DNA from 3 places in the Ruegeria sp. B32 genome. Region 2 is predicted to be linked to each of the others. Evidence: riboswitches for the same ligand, from Rfam matches in the RefSeq annotation. Region 2 holds a riboswitch; each other region holds the start of a gene.

Region 1 (4,173 bases), 690 kb from region 2:
CGGAAAACGGATTTCCCAGATAATCGCGGCGCGGCCCTTTGACCATGTCGGCTCGCCCGAGGATAGGCCGGTTTCGTGCAGCAACACTCCCCAAACGGTCTTGGTGGGCACCGAAATGGCCCCCACCGAGATCGCAAAGGACAAGGAAACGACCATCACGACTAGCCCCACCAGCATCGCCGCCCAGAGCGGTAGTACCCGGCGCGCCTGCACTACGCGCATTTAGTTGCCGACCAAGGCAGCCGGGCCCCAAAAGCCATGGGCGAGCTTCCGAACCGCCTTGATGTTGCGCGGTCCGGGTGTGGCCTCGACATATTCCAGAACCACGAAACGATCGTTCTTGACCGCGTCCAGATCTGCAAATGCAGGATTATTGACCATGAAGTCCCGCTTCTGCTCGGCGGTGACGTCGCCATAATTGACGATCACAATGACTTCGGGGTTGCGATCGACGACTTCCTCCCAAGTGACGGTCGCCCAGCTTTTCTCGAAATCATCCATGATGTTGACGCCGCCTGCGGCCTCGATCAGAGCGGTCGGCATGGCATAGCGGCCGGCAGTGAACGGCGTATCCTCGCCGCTGTCATAGACAAAGACACGCAGCGGTTCGTCCGAGGGATTCAGGCTGAATGTGATCTCAGCGAGTTCGGCCTTATATCCCTGGACCAGCTTTTGCGCCCTGTCTTCGACACCGAAGATACGACCGAGGTTCAGAAGATCGTTGTACATGTCGCTCATGCTGGCTTTGGGCTTGTCGCCGATATGGATGCAGCTTTCAGTCAGTTCGTAGACTTTGATCCCGAAAGGTTCGAGCGTCTCTGGCGTCACCTCGCCACCCACTTTCATCCCGTAGTTCCAGCCCGCGAAATAGAAATCGGCATCTGCGCCGACCAGCACCTCTTTGCTGGGATACTTGGCCGACAGATCGGGCAGCTGCTGCACTCCGGCGCGCATGTCCTCGTCCAACGTCTTCCAGCCGGAAATGCCGGTATATCCCACCATTCGGTCGGCGAGGCCCAGCACCAGCATCATTTCCGTCAGGTTCACGTCGTTCGAGACCGCCGCCTTGGGCGGTTCTTCAAAGGTGACGGTTCGATTGCAACTTTGCACGGTGGTTTCCGCGGTCGCGGTGTTGGCGGCCAAAGCAAGGCCCAGGGCCAGGGTGGTCGGTTTCATTTCAAGCTTCCTTCTGGTTGGGGATTGGGGAGTTGATAGGTCAGGTGAGGTTTGTGACTGAGGCTGAGCTGCTCTTGCCGGGCGGTGACTTCGAACGTGTCAGAGACCAGCCTGTCACTCAGCACTGTCTGGGGTGGGCCAAAGCCGCAGGGTCGACCGTTCTTCAGAACCAGAACACGGTCGCAGACATCGGCAGCCAAGTTCAGGTCGTGCAGCGAGGTGACGATCGTCAGATCGAGGTCCCGGATCAGCCGCAACACCTCTAGCTGGTGGCGGATGTCCAGGTGGTTGGTAGGCTCGTCCAGCACAAGAATCCGGGGCTCTTGGGCAAGGGCGCGGGCGACCATCACACGCTGACGCTCGCCGCCGGACAGAGTGGCCAGCCCACGGTCGGCAAACCCGTGCAGATCCATTCGGTGAAGCGCGGACTCGATGATCTGGTGGTCACGACTGCCGGGCGTGGACAGGCCTAACCGGTGCGGCACACGTCCCAACGCCACGACGTCGCGCACGGTCAGCGCGAAATCCGAGGGCTGCTCCTGCAGCACGGCGGCAACCTGACGCGCCAGCGCCCGGGGGGCCATTCTTTTGACGGACACGCCGTCCACCAGAATGTCGCCCGAGGACGGACGGTGATAGCCGTAGATCATCCGCAGAAGGGTTGTCTTGCCGGCACCGTTCGGCCCCACAACCCCCATGACCTGCCCGCGCATCAGCGCAAAACTGGTCTCGTGCAGCACCAACGGCGCTCGTTTTCGCGGCGCCCAGGTGACGGTATTCACCGACAGCAAAGGCGCGCTCATGAGGCGCAATCCGCATTTTCCGAAGACGCAGCCATCGCGGCTGGAATGCGGGCCAGCGTCGCGTGGCGAAGCCCGGCCGGGCGGTCGACCGAGCTGCACCATCCATCGCGCAACTGCTGGTACAGCCGGGCGAATTCCACCAATGCCCCGGTCACTTCAGACGTCAGGCCGCCAAACAGGTAAGATGCCTTGCCCGGCGCGTGATAGGCGACGGTACAGGGTCGGGTGCACCCGGCCATGCAGGCCGCACCGGAAACGTCAAAACCTGCCAAACCGTCGTCTTCGGCCAGCGCGGCGCGCAATCGTCCGATCAGGTCAGGCCCGGGGCGTACGGCTGCGCTTTTGGGTCGGCAAGATAGGCAAACCGTGATTTTATGTGTTGATTGTCGGTTCATTTCGCCCTCCGCGAAATCGCGGGGCGGAAAGGGAACCAGTCATGTCAGCGGCGTAAGCCGAAAATGCCATCTTGGCCTCCTTCCGGGACACCCCGCCCGAGTTGAGTTGCGTTTGATGATGGCAGGTCTCCTGACTCGCGGTGTATGGCTTGCCCCGCCTTCCCAGACCTATCGGCCCAGTGGCATCCGGGGGTCGCACACCGCCTACAGTTGCGGGGGCAGTCACGGAATTGGCGTCAGAACGGCGCCGCACCGTATTCCCTTTTACCCGACCGCCGAAACGATCGGGAACCATCAGCGCCAATCTCATCCATGAATCGGGTTGCACTGTCAACGACGTTCTGGGCGGGTACGTAATGGAGGTATCCAGGCGACCCTTCGGCACCACCTGAGCGACAGACCGGGCCGCGAATCACGTCGTTTTGACCAACTGGATTAAGATAGCTCGGAAGGTCCCGAAACACGGCGGCGCAAGCGGGCCGACTGCCAAGCCTCCGTGAGCGGCCTCGCCTTTTCCCTTTGAATGCAGAAGCCTATCGTTGGAAAGCGTACAAAATTTACGCGCGGAAAAATCATTGATTTATCCTGTGATTGATTCAAACATACGAATTCGACACAACTTTAGCTTTACCTCCGTTGTTGTCGCTGTCGCCCGTTTCGTCGGGCCCTTCCGACTGCTGGAGTGAGTGCTGGCGGTCGGAAGGCATTTTACGAAGATCAGCGTTGGGAGGACGCAGTGCCGGGATTAAATTTACGAACCCTTCCGCGAAAGTTCGCACCGGTTTTTACCCATAATGTCATAACATCAGCACGCTTTGTTCACGGTCCCGGGGATCAGCAGAAATCCTGTCTGCCAGCCACGTCATTGGCGACAGACTTTTTTGGAACGGGAATTACCAGACCGGGGTATGCTCGTATGACTGCATAGACGTGAGCGCGCAAAAAAAAGAGGCCACCTATTCCACATGTATCGACAAACCCAAGAGGAGAAGAAAGTGATTAAGAAAGTCATGATGATTTCAGGCGCGACGTGTTTCGCACTACTAGCGGCCTGTGACGACACCAGCACGTCAAGCGCACCTGCCGAACTGACGCCCGCTCAACAGGCGTGTCTGCGAGACGTGGCCAAAACAACCAACAATTCGCAGGTGGTCGTGCTCTCATCCGCCTTCAGCGAGGCTGGAACACAAGTCACCGTTGGGGTTGGAGAGGATCGGGCTCCGTGGAATTGTATTGCCTACAGTGACGGCGCGACAGCTGGTATCGAGTTCCTCGGCGACGAAGGCGCACTTTGACCCGTTTGATGCGTAGCCGGAATCGGCTGCGCAGCGCTGGCTTGATACTCTGAGGTCCGGCATGGTCTGCAGAATAACCATCATCGCGTTTGCGACCCTTTACCTGTTGGCGTTGTTTGCGTTTGTGACGGGCACTTTTGGCTGGTTTGGACAGGAACGAGACCCATTGTCCGGCGTATTCCTTTTGCCGCTGGGTCTGCCTTGGGTCCTTGCGTTGGACCTTTTCTCAGAGTCGGCCAAACCGTGGCTCGCGGCGATTGCACCGGTGCTCAACCTGTTGGCACTGGTTTTGATATGCAGATGGGCACGTGGTTTGCGCCAGGAATGAAGGCGGAACTCTTTCCCGCAAAATGGGAGGAAAACATGGGAAAAGTGATCTTGGGGCTTGTGATCGGGCTCATCCTCGGCGTGGTTGGAGCGATGACCTTGGGCGGCGGGGCCGCGATGGGTGTCGGCGTTGCGACAGGCTTGTCCGCCGGTGTGTGCATCACATTGAAGGGAGCT
Region 2 (4,173 bases):
TGGGCGTGAACTCGATCCGGCCCGGCTGGTACGAGACGAGGCGGACGCCGTTTTCGACCTCGACCAGCAGCTTCACGTCGCGGTTGGCGCGGATCAGCTCGACCACATGCTCGAACGTTGGATAACGCGCCAGCGCGGTCTGCACGTCCTGAGCCAACGCCGCCGTCGGCGCACCGCCCGCACCGCGCGGGGCCGGCGCATGGGCCGAGGCCGTCGCGGTCACGGGCGGGGCGCTGTTTCCGGCGACCGGAACGCCGCCCCCCGGCCCGCCGACAGGCGGTGGAGGGCTGTCCTGAAGGCGCTTGATCAACTCTTCCGGGCTGGGCAGGTCGGCCACATGGGTCAGACGGATCACCGCCATTTCCGCGGCCATCATGGCGTTGGGGGCGGCCGAGACTTCCTCTAGTGCCTTCAGCAGCATCTGCCACATCCGGGTCAGCGCCCGCATCGGCAGCGCCTCGGCCATCTGCTGGCCGCGGGTGCGTTCATCGGGCGAGACGGTGGGATCTTCGGCTGCGTCGGGGGTGATCTTCACCACCGAGACCCAATGCGTGATTTCGGCCAGATCGCGCAGCACTGCCAGCGGGTCGGCGCCCTCGGCATATTGCGCGCCCAGTTCGGTCAGGGCCCCGGCCGCATCGCCGCGCAGGATCATGTCCATCAGGTCCAGCACGCGGCCCCGGTCGGCCAGTCCCAGCATCGCGCGCACCTGGTCGGCGGTGGTTTCGCCGGCACCATGGCTGATTGCCTGATCCAGCAGCGAGGTCGCATCCCGGGCCGAGCCTTCGGCGGCGCGGGTGATCAGTGCCAGCGCGTCATCCGAGATTTCCGCGCCCTCGGCGGTGGCGATCTTGCGCAGCAGGCCGATCATCACTTCGGGTTCGATCCGGCGCAGGTCAAATCGTTGGCAGCGCGACAGCACGGTGACCGGCACCTTGCGGATCTCGGTCGTTGCAAAGATGAACTTCACATGCTCGGGCGGTTCCTCCAGCGTTTTCAGCAGCGCGTTGAACGCGCTGGTCGACAGCATGTGGACTTCGTCGATGATGTAGATCTTGTACCGCGCGCTGGCGGCGCGATAGCGCACGCTGTCGATGATCTCGCGGATGTCGCCCACGCCGGTGCGGCTGGCGGCGTCCATTTCCAGCACGTCCACATGGCGACCTTCCATGATGGCCACGCAATGCTCGCACTGGCCGCAGGGTTCGGTCGTTGGGCCGCCATTGCCGTCGGGGCCGATGCAGTTCATGCCCTTGGCGATGATCCGGGCCGTGGTCGTCTTGCCGGTACCGCGGATGCCGGTCATGATGAAGGCCTGCGCGATCCGGTCCGCCTCGAACGCGTTTTTCAGCGTGCGCACCATGGCATCCTGACCGACCAGATCGGCAAAGGTTTCCGGGCGGTATTTTCGGGCGAGAACCTGATAGGCGGGGCTGGACTGTGTGGTCATGTCTGCTCTGACGGATTCGTACTGACGATGCAGGGTAGAGTTCCCGGTGCCCCGCGTCCACAGCGCCGGTGCAGGTTTTTCGCTTTGGCGAGCGCGCGGTGTGAGGCATACTGCGCGGATCAAGTTCAATCAGCCAGTTTCGGGGGGAACGTCTGATGACAAATCTTGTGGTTCATGCATTGCAGGTGGGCGGCGGTACGCTGGCCCTGACCTCGGTTCCCGGCGGTGGCGGCGATTATGAGGGAGACCTGGACCTGATTTCAGCCTGGGCGCCGGGGCTGGTGATTTCGATGACAACCCTTGCCGAACTGGTTGCCGTGGGTGCGGGCGAATTGGGTTGTGACATCCATCGGCGCGCCTGTCGGTGGGCACATCTGCCGGTCGCCGACTTCTCGGCGCCGTCGACCGAGATATCCGGCCGCTGGCCCGAAGTCAGCGCCGCCGCCCGCCATGCGCTGTCGGGCGGCGGGCGGGTGCTGGTCCACTGCCGGGGCGGTTGCGGGCGGTCGGGCATGGTTGTTCTGCGCTTGATGATCGAAAGCGGCGAGCAGCCGGAACAGGCCCTGAAACGCCTGCGGGCCGTACGCCCCTGCGCAGTCGAAACCGATGCTCAGATGGACTGGGCCGTCGCCCCGGCGCGCGAGGCTCTGGCGACCTGACCTTCAGGCGGTCGCGCGAAACTCGCCCTCGGCCCTGACCACGGGCATGATCGCTGTGGCCTGCAGCATCGCACAGGGTCGATCACTGATGACCTGCGCGGGCAGGGCGTCGCTCTGGTCGTCAAACAGCATGTCGGAATAGGTTTCAAGGCGGTCGGACGGGGTGTCGGCGGCCGCTCCGCAATACACGCGGATCCGTTCGGGACGTGCATCGAACCGCGCCGTGCAGCCATGTTCGCAGTGGGCCAGTTCGCTGCTGCCTTCCACTTGGAAGTCGGGGGATGTCGCGGCCTGCGCCGTCGCCATTGCCTGCGCGATGGCCCGTGCCATGCGCGCCAGTGCCGGGCAGGTCTTTCCGGTGCGCTGGCAGATAGTTGCCGCGAATTCATGGGTGTCGGTCTTCCAAATCATGTTGCGCCCTCCGCGCGCTGGGCGGGGTGGATTTGGACAGACGCCGGTTTCAAGGCCAGACCCTGCCCGGACACCCCGTCCGAGTTTCGGTTTCACGTTTGATGGCAGGTCTCCTGACTTGCGGGTCTTTGCTTTGCCGACCTTCCCAACCTTGCGGTCAGTGGTATTTCGGCATCGCTCTCCGCCTACAGTTGCGGGGGCAGTCGCGGCCTTGGTCCGCTCCGGAGTTCCGGGTTGGACCGCACCGTGTTCCCTTTTCATCCCGGACCGAAACGGCACGGGAACCATCCCCTCATCGCTAGCGGTGTATCCGGGATCGAGTCAAGACGGTTTCAGCCCGGTTGCCGGAGTGAGTTCCAAGGGAACAGATCAGGCAGTCTGCGCAGCACATTCGAATCCCTGCGGGCACGGGCCAATTGCCAGCCGCCCTGCATCACGATGAACAGGGTGTCCGCAGTATTTTCGGGGTCGGAAACTCCGAACCGCGCGGCGTGGTTTCGAACTTCGATGATCCAGCTTTCATACAGACGGTCGGCATGCTCCCGAAACGCGCGGTTGTCGGGGCTTTCGAACAGGGTGGCGGCGATCGGGCAGGTCTCCCATTGGGCCGAGGTGTCGAACAGCTTCGCGATCTTGTGGCACAGGGTGATGACCCCGTCGCGAAAATCCGCGGCGTCGTCGAATGCCGCAGCGATCATGTTCAACATCCCGTCCGAGGCCCAACTGGCCGCCGCCAGGGCCAGATCCGGCTTGCCCTTTGGAAAATGGTGATACAGTGAACCCTTGGGGGCCTGCGCTTCGGCCAGCAATTCCGCCAGACCGACACCGTTATAGCCCGAGCGCTGGAACAGTTTGGCGGCAGTCACGATCAGGCGATCTTTGGTGTTTGGTGGACGTTGGGTCATGCAGGCCAAATATTGACAGGCCTAGACCAATTGGTCCAGACACAAAGTATTAGACCGATCGGTCCAGAGTGTTTGGAGGCAAAGATGTTGGATTCGCAGCACGCGGTTGACGTGGAAGACTTTAAGTTTCCGTCGGGCCAGACCCAGCTGGCGGCGCGGCTTTACACTCCGGCGGTCGAGCCGCAAACCGTTGTTGTGCTGAACGGCGCAACAGGAGTGCCACGTGACTACTATCAGCACTTTGCTCGCTGGCTGGCCGCCGAGCGCGGTATGGCTTGCCTGACATATGACTACCGGGATTTCGAGCATTCGCTGACCGGGCGGCTGAAAGACTCGAAGGCCACGATGGCGGACTGGGCGCTGATCGACATGCCCGCAGCGCGTGCCGAGATGCGCCGTCGATACCCGCAGGCAAAACTGTGGGTGATCGGGCATTCGGTCGGTGGAATGCTGGGTCCGCTGCAACCGGAAATCGAACAGATCGACCGGATGATCTGTGTGTGCGCAGGTTTGGTGACGGTGGCCGATCACCCGTGGCCCTACAAGGGCTTGGCGACTCTGTTCTGGTATGGCCACGTGCCACCTCTGGTGCGTCTTCTGGGGTACCTGCCGGGGAAACTTCTGGGATTCGGAGCCGATTTGCCGGCGGGCGTCTATTGGCAATGGCGCAAGTGGTGTACATCGCCCACCAGCTATCTGCCCGAATTGGGAGACACGCTTCCCCAAGCGGATTGGAGTCGGGCGAACG
Region 3 (4,173 bases), 540 kb from region 2:
GCCCGTCCACCTCGGGCAGGACCACATGCATGGCCAGATCGGCGGGCGACATGCCGCGTTCGGCCTCGGCCCAGGCCTTGCGGCGCGAAGTGGCCAGCGCGACCTGAAATACCGGCACGCCCGCCACGTCCAAGGGCGATGTGCCCGACGCGCCCTTGCCCGAAAACGAGGTGGCATTGATGATCGCCGAGGGCGTCATCTCGGGGATAATCTCGGCCAGCCATTCCGCCGCCGCAGGCGCCTTGAGCGAGGGCGCGAACAGCCCTACCGCCTGATGACCCCGCGCGCGGATTTCTCGGATCAGGGCCGCGACCGGCGCGGTATCGGCCGCGGTCAGGTAGGCGCGGTAGAACGTCACGATGATGCGCCGACCTTCGCCCGCGAATGCGTCCTCGGGCGCAATCACGCCGCGATCCGGGCACCACGCGCCGCATTCGGGCAGAGTCTTGGCCCCCATCACCGGCCCGGCATAGAGCCCCGCCGCCAGCGCCATCTGCGCCAGCGCCGCCTGCGCGGCCACCTCGCCGCCGGTGTCGCACAGATGCGCCAGCCGCCGCAGGGTCGAGACCGGCAGGGTGGAATAGTCGTCCAGCCGCGTATCCTCGCGCCCGTCGGCGGGCAGCACCGCCAGCGCGATGCCCTTGGCCTGCGCCAGCGCCAGCACCTGCTGCAACCCGTAGGACCAATAGGGCACTCCGCCGATCAGCCGGATCAGGATGCCCTTGGCACCCTCCAGCGTCTGCTCGACATAGGTATCGACCGACAATGGGTGCTTCAGCGCCGTCAGGTTGGCCAGCCGCAACGAGGGCATCCGCCCCTCGGGCCCGCCGCCGCGATGCCAGCCGGCCGCGAAAGCACCCAGGTCGCTGTCCGAAAAGGACAGCACCACCAGATCCGCCGGGCTCTGGCCCAGATCGGTCGGGGTCTCGGTTTCTTCGAGCCCGTGGTTTTCGCGGAAGACGACGTGCATCGGTGCTTACTCGGCGGCCTCGGTGACGCCCGTCAGGATGCCGCGGATCGCGGCCTCGTCGATGTCGTCATGCTCGGCGATGACCACAAGGCGCGAGCGGCGCTCTTCCTCGGGTTTCCACGGGCGGTCATACTGGTGCCGCACCCGCGCGCCGACCGCCTGGACCAGCAGGCGCATCGGCTTGCCCTGAACGGCGGCATAGCCCTTGACCCGCAGGATGTTCAGCTCGTTCGCCAGACGCTCGATATTGGCGACCAGCTGCGCCGGGTCGGTCTGTTCTGGCAGCTCGACCACAATGCTTTCGAAATCGTCATGTTCGTGGTCGTCATGGCCATCGTGATGCGAGGGGCGGGCGTCCATGTCGTCCTCGGCTGCGGCCTCCAGCCCCAGCACCACGCGCACGTCCACCGCACCCTCGGCCACTTCGACCACGGGCAGGGGGCGGGGCGCCTCGGCGGCGATGATCTCGCGCGCCTTGGCCACGCCTTCGGGGCCGGCCAGGTCAGGCTTGGTCAGCAGGATGATGTCGGCGCACGAGATCTGATCCTCGAACACCTCGGACAGGGGCGTTTCGTGGTCGATCGAGTCATCGGCCATGCGCTGGGCATCCACCGCCGCGACATTCGGGGCGAAGCGGCCTGCGGCCACGGCCTCGGCATCGGCCAGAGCGATCACGCCGTCCACGGTGATCTTGGAACGGATGTCGGGCCAGTCGAACGCCTTGAGCAGCGGTTTCGGCAGGGCCAGACCGCTGGTTTCGATCAGGATGTGATCGGGGCGCGGGTCGAGCGCCATCAGCGCCTCGATCGTGGGGATGAAGTCATCGGCCACGGTGCAGCAGATGCAGCCATTGGCCAGTTCCATGATGTTTTCCGCCGGGCAGTCGGGGATCGCGCAGCTTTTCAGGATTTCGCCATCGACGCCCACGTCGCCGAATTCGTTGACCACCACGGCCAGCCGCTTGCCCTGCGGGTTTTGCATCAGATGGCGGATCAGCGTGGTCTTGCCCGAGCCGAGAAAGCCGGTGATGACGGTGACGGGAAGTTTTTCGAGGGTGCTCATGCTCAGGCTCCAATCGGGGGAATGCGGGCGGCGCAGTTCTTGCGGAAATGTTCAGGGCGGTCGCGCCATTTCACAAGGCCATCATCGGCGGCCAGATATTTGGTGGCGCCTTCGACGATGATCTCGACATGGTCGGATTCGTTCAGGTTTTCATAGACGAAGGTCCAGCGCGACGGCCCGCCGCGCAGAACGATCGAGCAGCCCTGATCGCAGTTCGACAGGCATTCGACCGGCTTCAGGGTGATGCCCTCGGGCAGGTCGGCAGCGGCCAGCGCCTTGTGCAGCAGCGTGCCGGGGCGTTGGGCGTCATCCTCGATGGGCAGCCCGCGTCGGCAGGTGGTGCAGACCAGCAGTTCAACTGGTGTGGTCTCGGTCACGTCTCTCATCCCCCCTCACTCGGTTGTCGGGGGACGGGGTATGCGCGGGCCACGTTGCGGACATGGGCCCGACACCGGAACACCCCGTCCGGTTTGTCTTCGGGCGTTGGCAGGTCTCCCGGCTTGCGGATGTCAGAGCGGCGCTCTGTCGGATGTCCCGCCTTCCCGGCCAGCAGCCAGTGGCATTTGGGCACCCTCTCCGGTCACGGTCGCGGGGGCGGCTGCGTTTGACGGAAAACCGCTGACGCATTCCCTTTTCATCTGCTTGCACAGACACCAACGCAAGCGACATGCGGCACGGGCAGGGGGGTTGTCAAGCGCGCGGGGCCAAGTGCCTCGCGTCGGATCGAAAAAGCGACTTGCCGGGATCAATCCGCGGCATCGCCGGCCAGCCGGTCGCGCAGCCAGGCCAGGAACAACTGGGCAGGGATGGACGGAGGCGCCGCGCTGACGCTGCGGATCAGATAATGCGACTGGGCAAAGGGAATCGCCGGCCCCGCAACCCGGATCGGCGCGCCCTGGGCGATGGTGTTGCGCGCGAACCGCTCCAGAACGGTGGCATAGCCAGCGCCGGCCATCACCAGTTGCAGCGCCGTGACGGTCGTATCCGCCGAATTACGCGCGGGGCGGTCGGGCAGGTCGGTGCCCGTGGCCTCGAAGTACCGCGCCCAGTTGTCCTCATACCCCAGAATGTGAATCAACGGGCCGTTTTGCAGGTCTGGCGCCGGGTCCTGCGCCCGGCAGACGGGCACCAGCCGTTCCGAGCACAGCTGTTCGGCCGCAACTCCGGGCCAGTCGCCATAGCCCAGCCGGATTTCCACGTCCACATCCGCAGGCGCGGCCGAGTCGTTCCAGATATGCGACACCAGCCGCACCGGGATCTCGGGGTGCTGGGCGCTGAACGCGGGCAGCTCGGCCGCGATCCAGTAGGTCATCGTCGATATCGCCGCCCGGATGGTCAGCGCCTGCCGCGAGGCGGGGCCGAACAAGCTGTTGGTGGACAGCGCAATATCCGACAGCGCCCGGCGCACGGTCAGCGCATAGGACTGGCCCAGCTCGGTCAGCGACAGGTGTCGGGCGTTGCGGGCAAAAAGCGGCTGCCCGAGGTCCGCCTCGAGCGAGCGGATATGCAGCGACACCGCCGTCTGGGTCAGGCCCAGTTCCTGCGCGGCGGTGGTGAAATTCAGATGGCGGGCGGCGGCTTCGAAGCTGCGCAGCCAGGCCGGATTGGGCAGGCGGTCCATTCAGCACCAAAATATTTTGCATTTAGATTGACTTATTATTCGTTTCTTTTGTCGATGGGCAACGGAAATACTCGTGCCAACGAAATTGCGCCTGCGGGAGGGCAGAACATGAAGGTCGGTTTCATCGGTTTGGGCAATGTGGGGTGCAAGCTGTCGGGGTCGCTGCTGCGCAACGGTATCGACCTGACGGTACACGACCTGAACCCCGATCTTGTGGCGGAGTTCGCCGCCAAGGGAGCAAAAGCCGGTGAAAGCCCGGCCCAGATGATGCGCGATTGCGATGCGGTCATCACCTGCTTGCCGTCGCCCGCTGCCTCGGACGCAGTGATGCAGCAGATGCTGCCCGAGGTTACCCACGGTAAGATCTGGATGGAGATGTCCACCACCGACGAGGCCGAGGTCAAACGCCTGGGGGCCATGGTGATCGAACGCGGCGGGGCGGCGGTGGACTGCCCGGTTTCGGGCGGGTGCCACCGGGCGGCCACGGGCAATATCTCGATCTTCGCGGGCTGCGACCGGG

What was found. Region 2 has a riboswitch for cobalamin ahead of K3752_RS14170 (hypothetical protein). Riboswitches for the same ligand answer to the same signal wherever they lie in the genome.
Region 1: linked by a shared signal. The riboswitch ahead of K3752_RS00080 (DUF1636 domain-containing protein) and the one ahead of K3752_RS14170 (hypothetical protein) in region 2 are both predicted to bind cobalamin.
Region 3: linked by a shared signal. The riboswitch ahead of K3752_RS11470 (DUF1636 domain-containing protein) and the one ahead of K3752_RS14170 (hypothetical protein) in region 2 are both predicted to bind cobalamin.

The regions. Positions count from the first base shown of each region.
Region 1 is NZ_CP081106.1:14,292-18,464, reverse strand. It holds gene K3752_RS00095 (iron ABC transporter permease) at 1-222, opposite strand, end outside; gene K3752_RS00090 (ABC transporter substrate-binding protein) at 223-1,176, opposite strand; gene K3752_RS00085 (ABC transporter ATP-binding protein) at 1,173-1,979, opposite strand; gene K3752_RS00080 (DUF1636 domain-containing protein) at 1,976-2,374, opposite strand; cobalamin riboswitch at 2,477-2,685, opposite strand; gene K3752_RS00075 (hypothetical protein) at 3,370-3,669, shown strand; gene K3752_RS00070 (hypothetical protein) at 3,994-4,173, shown strand, end outside.
Region 2 is NZ_CP081106.1:2,795,085-2,799,257, reverse strand. It holds gene K3752_RS14180 (DNA polymerase III subunit gamma/tau) at 1-1,450, opposite strand, end outside; gene K3752_RS14175 (dual specificity protein phosphatase family protein) at 1,606-2,109, shown strand; gene K3752_RS14170 (hypothetical protein) at 2,113-2,520, opposite strand; cobalamin riboswitch at 2,606-2,824, opposite strand; gene K3752_RS14165 (TetR/AcrR family transcriptional regulator) at 2,853-3,425, opposite strand; gene K3752_RS14160 (alpha/beta fold hydrolase) at 3,510-4,173, shown strand, end outside.
Region 3 is NZ_CP081106.1:2,255,566-2,259,738, reverse strand. It holds gene cobN (cobaltochelatase subunit CobN) at 1-970, opposite strand, end outside; gene cobW (cobalamin biosynthesis protein CobW) at 977-2,032, opposite strand; gene K3752_RS11470 (DUF1636 domain-containing protein) at 2,035-2,418, opposite strand; cobalamin riboswitch at 2,500-2,705, opposite strand; gene K3752_RS11465 (LysR family transcriptional regulator) at 2,778-3,653, opposite strand; gene K3752_RS11460 (NAD(P)-dependent oxidoreductase) at 3,762-4,173, shown strand, end outside.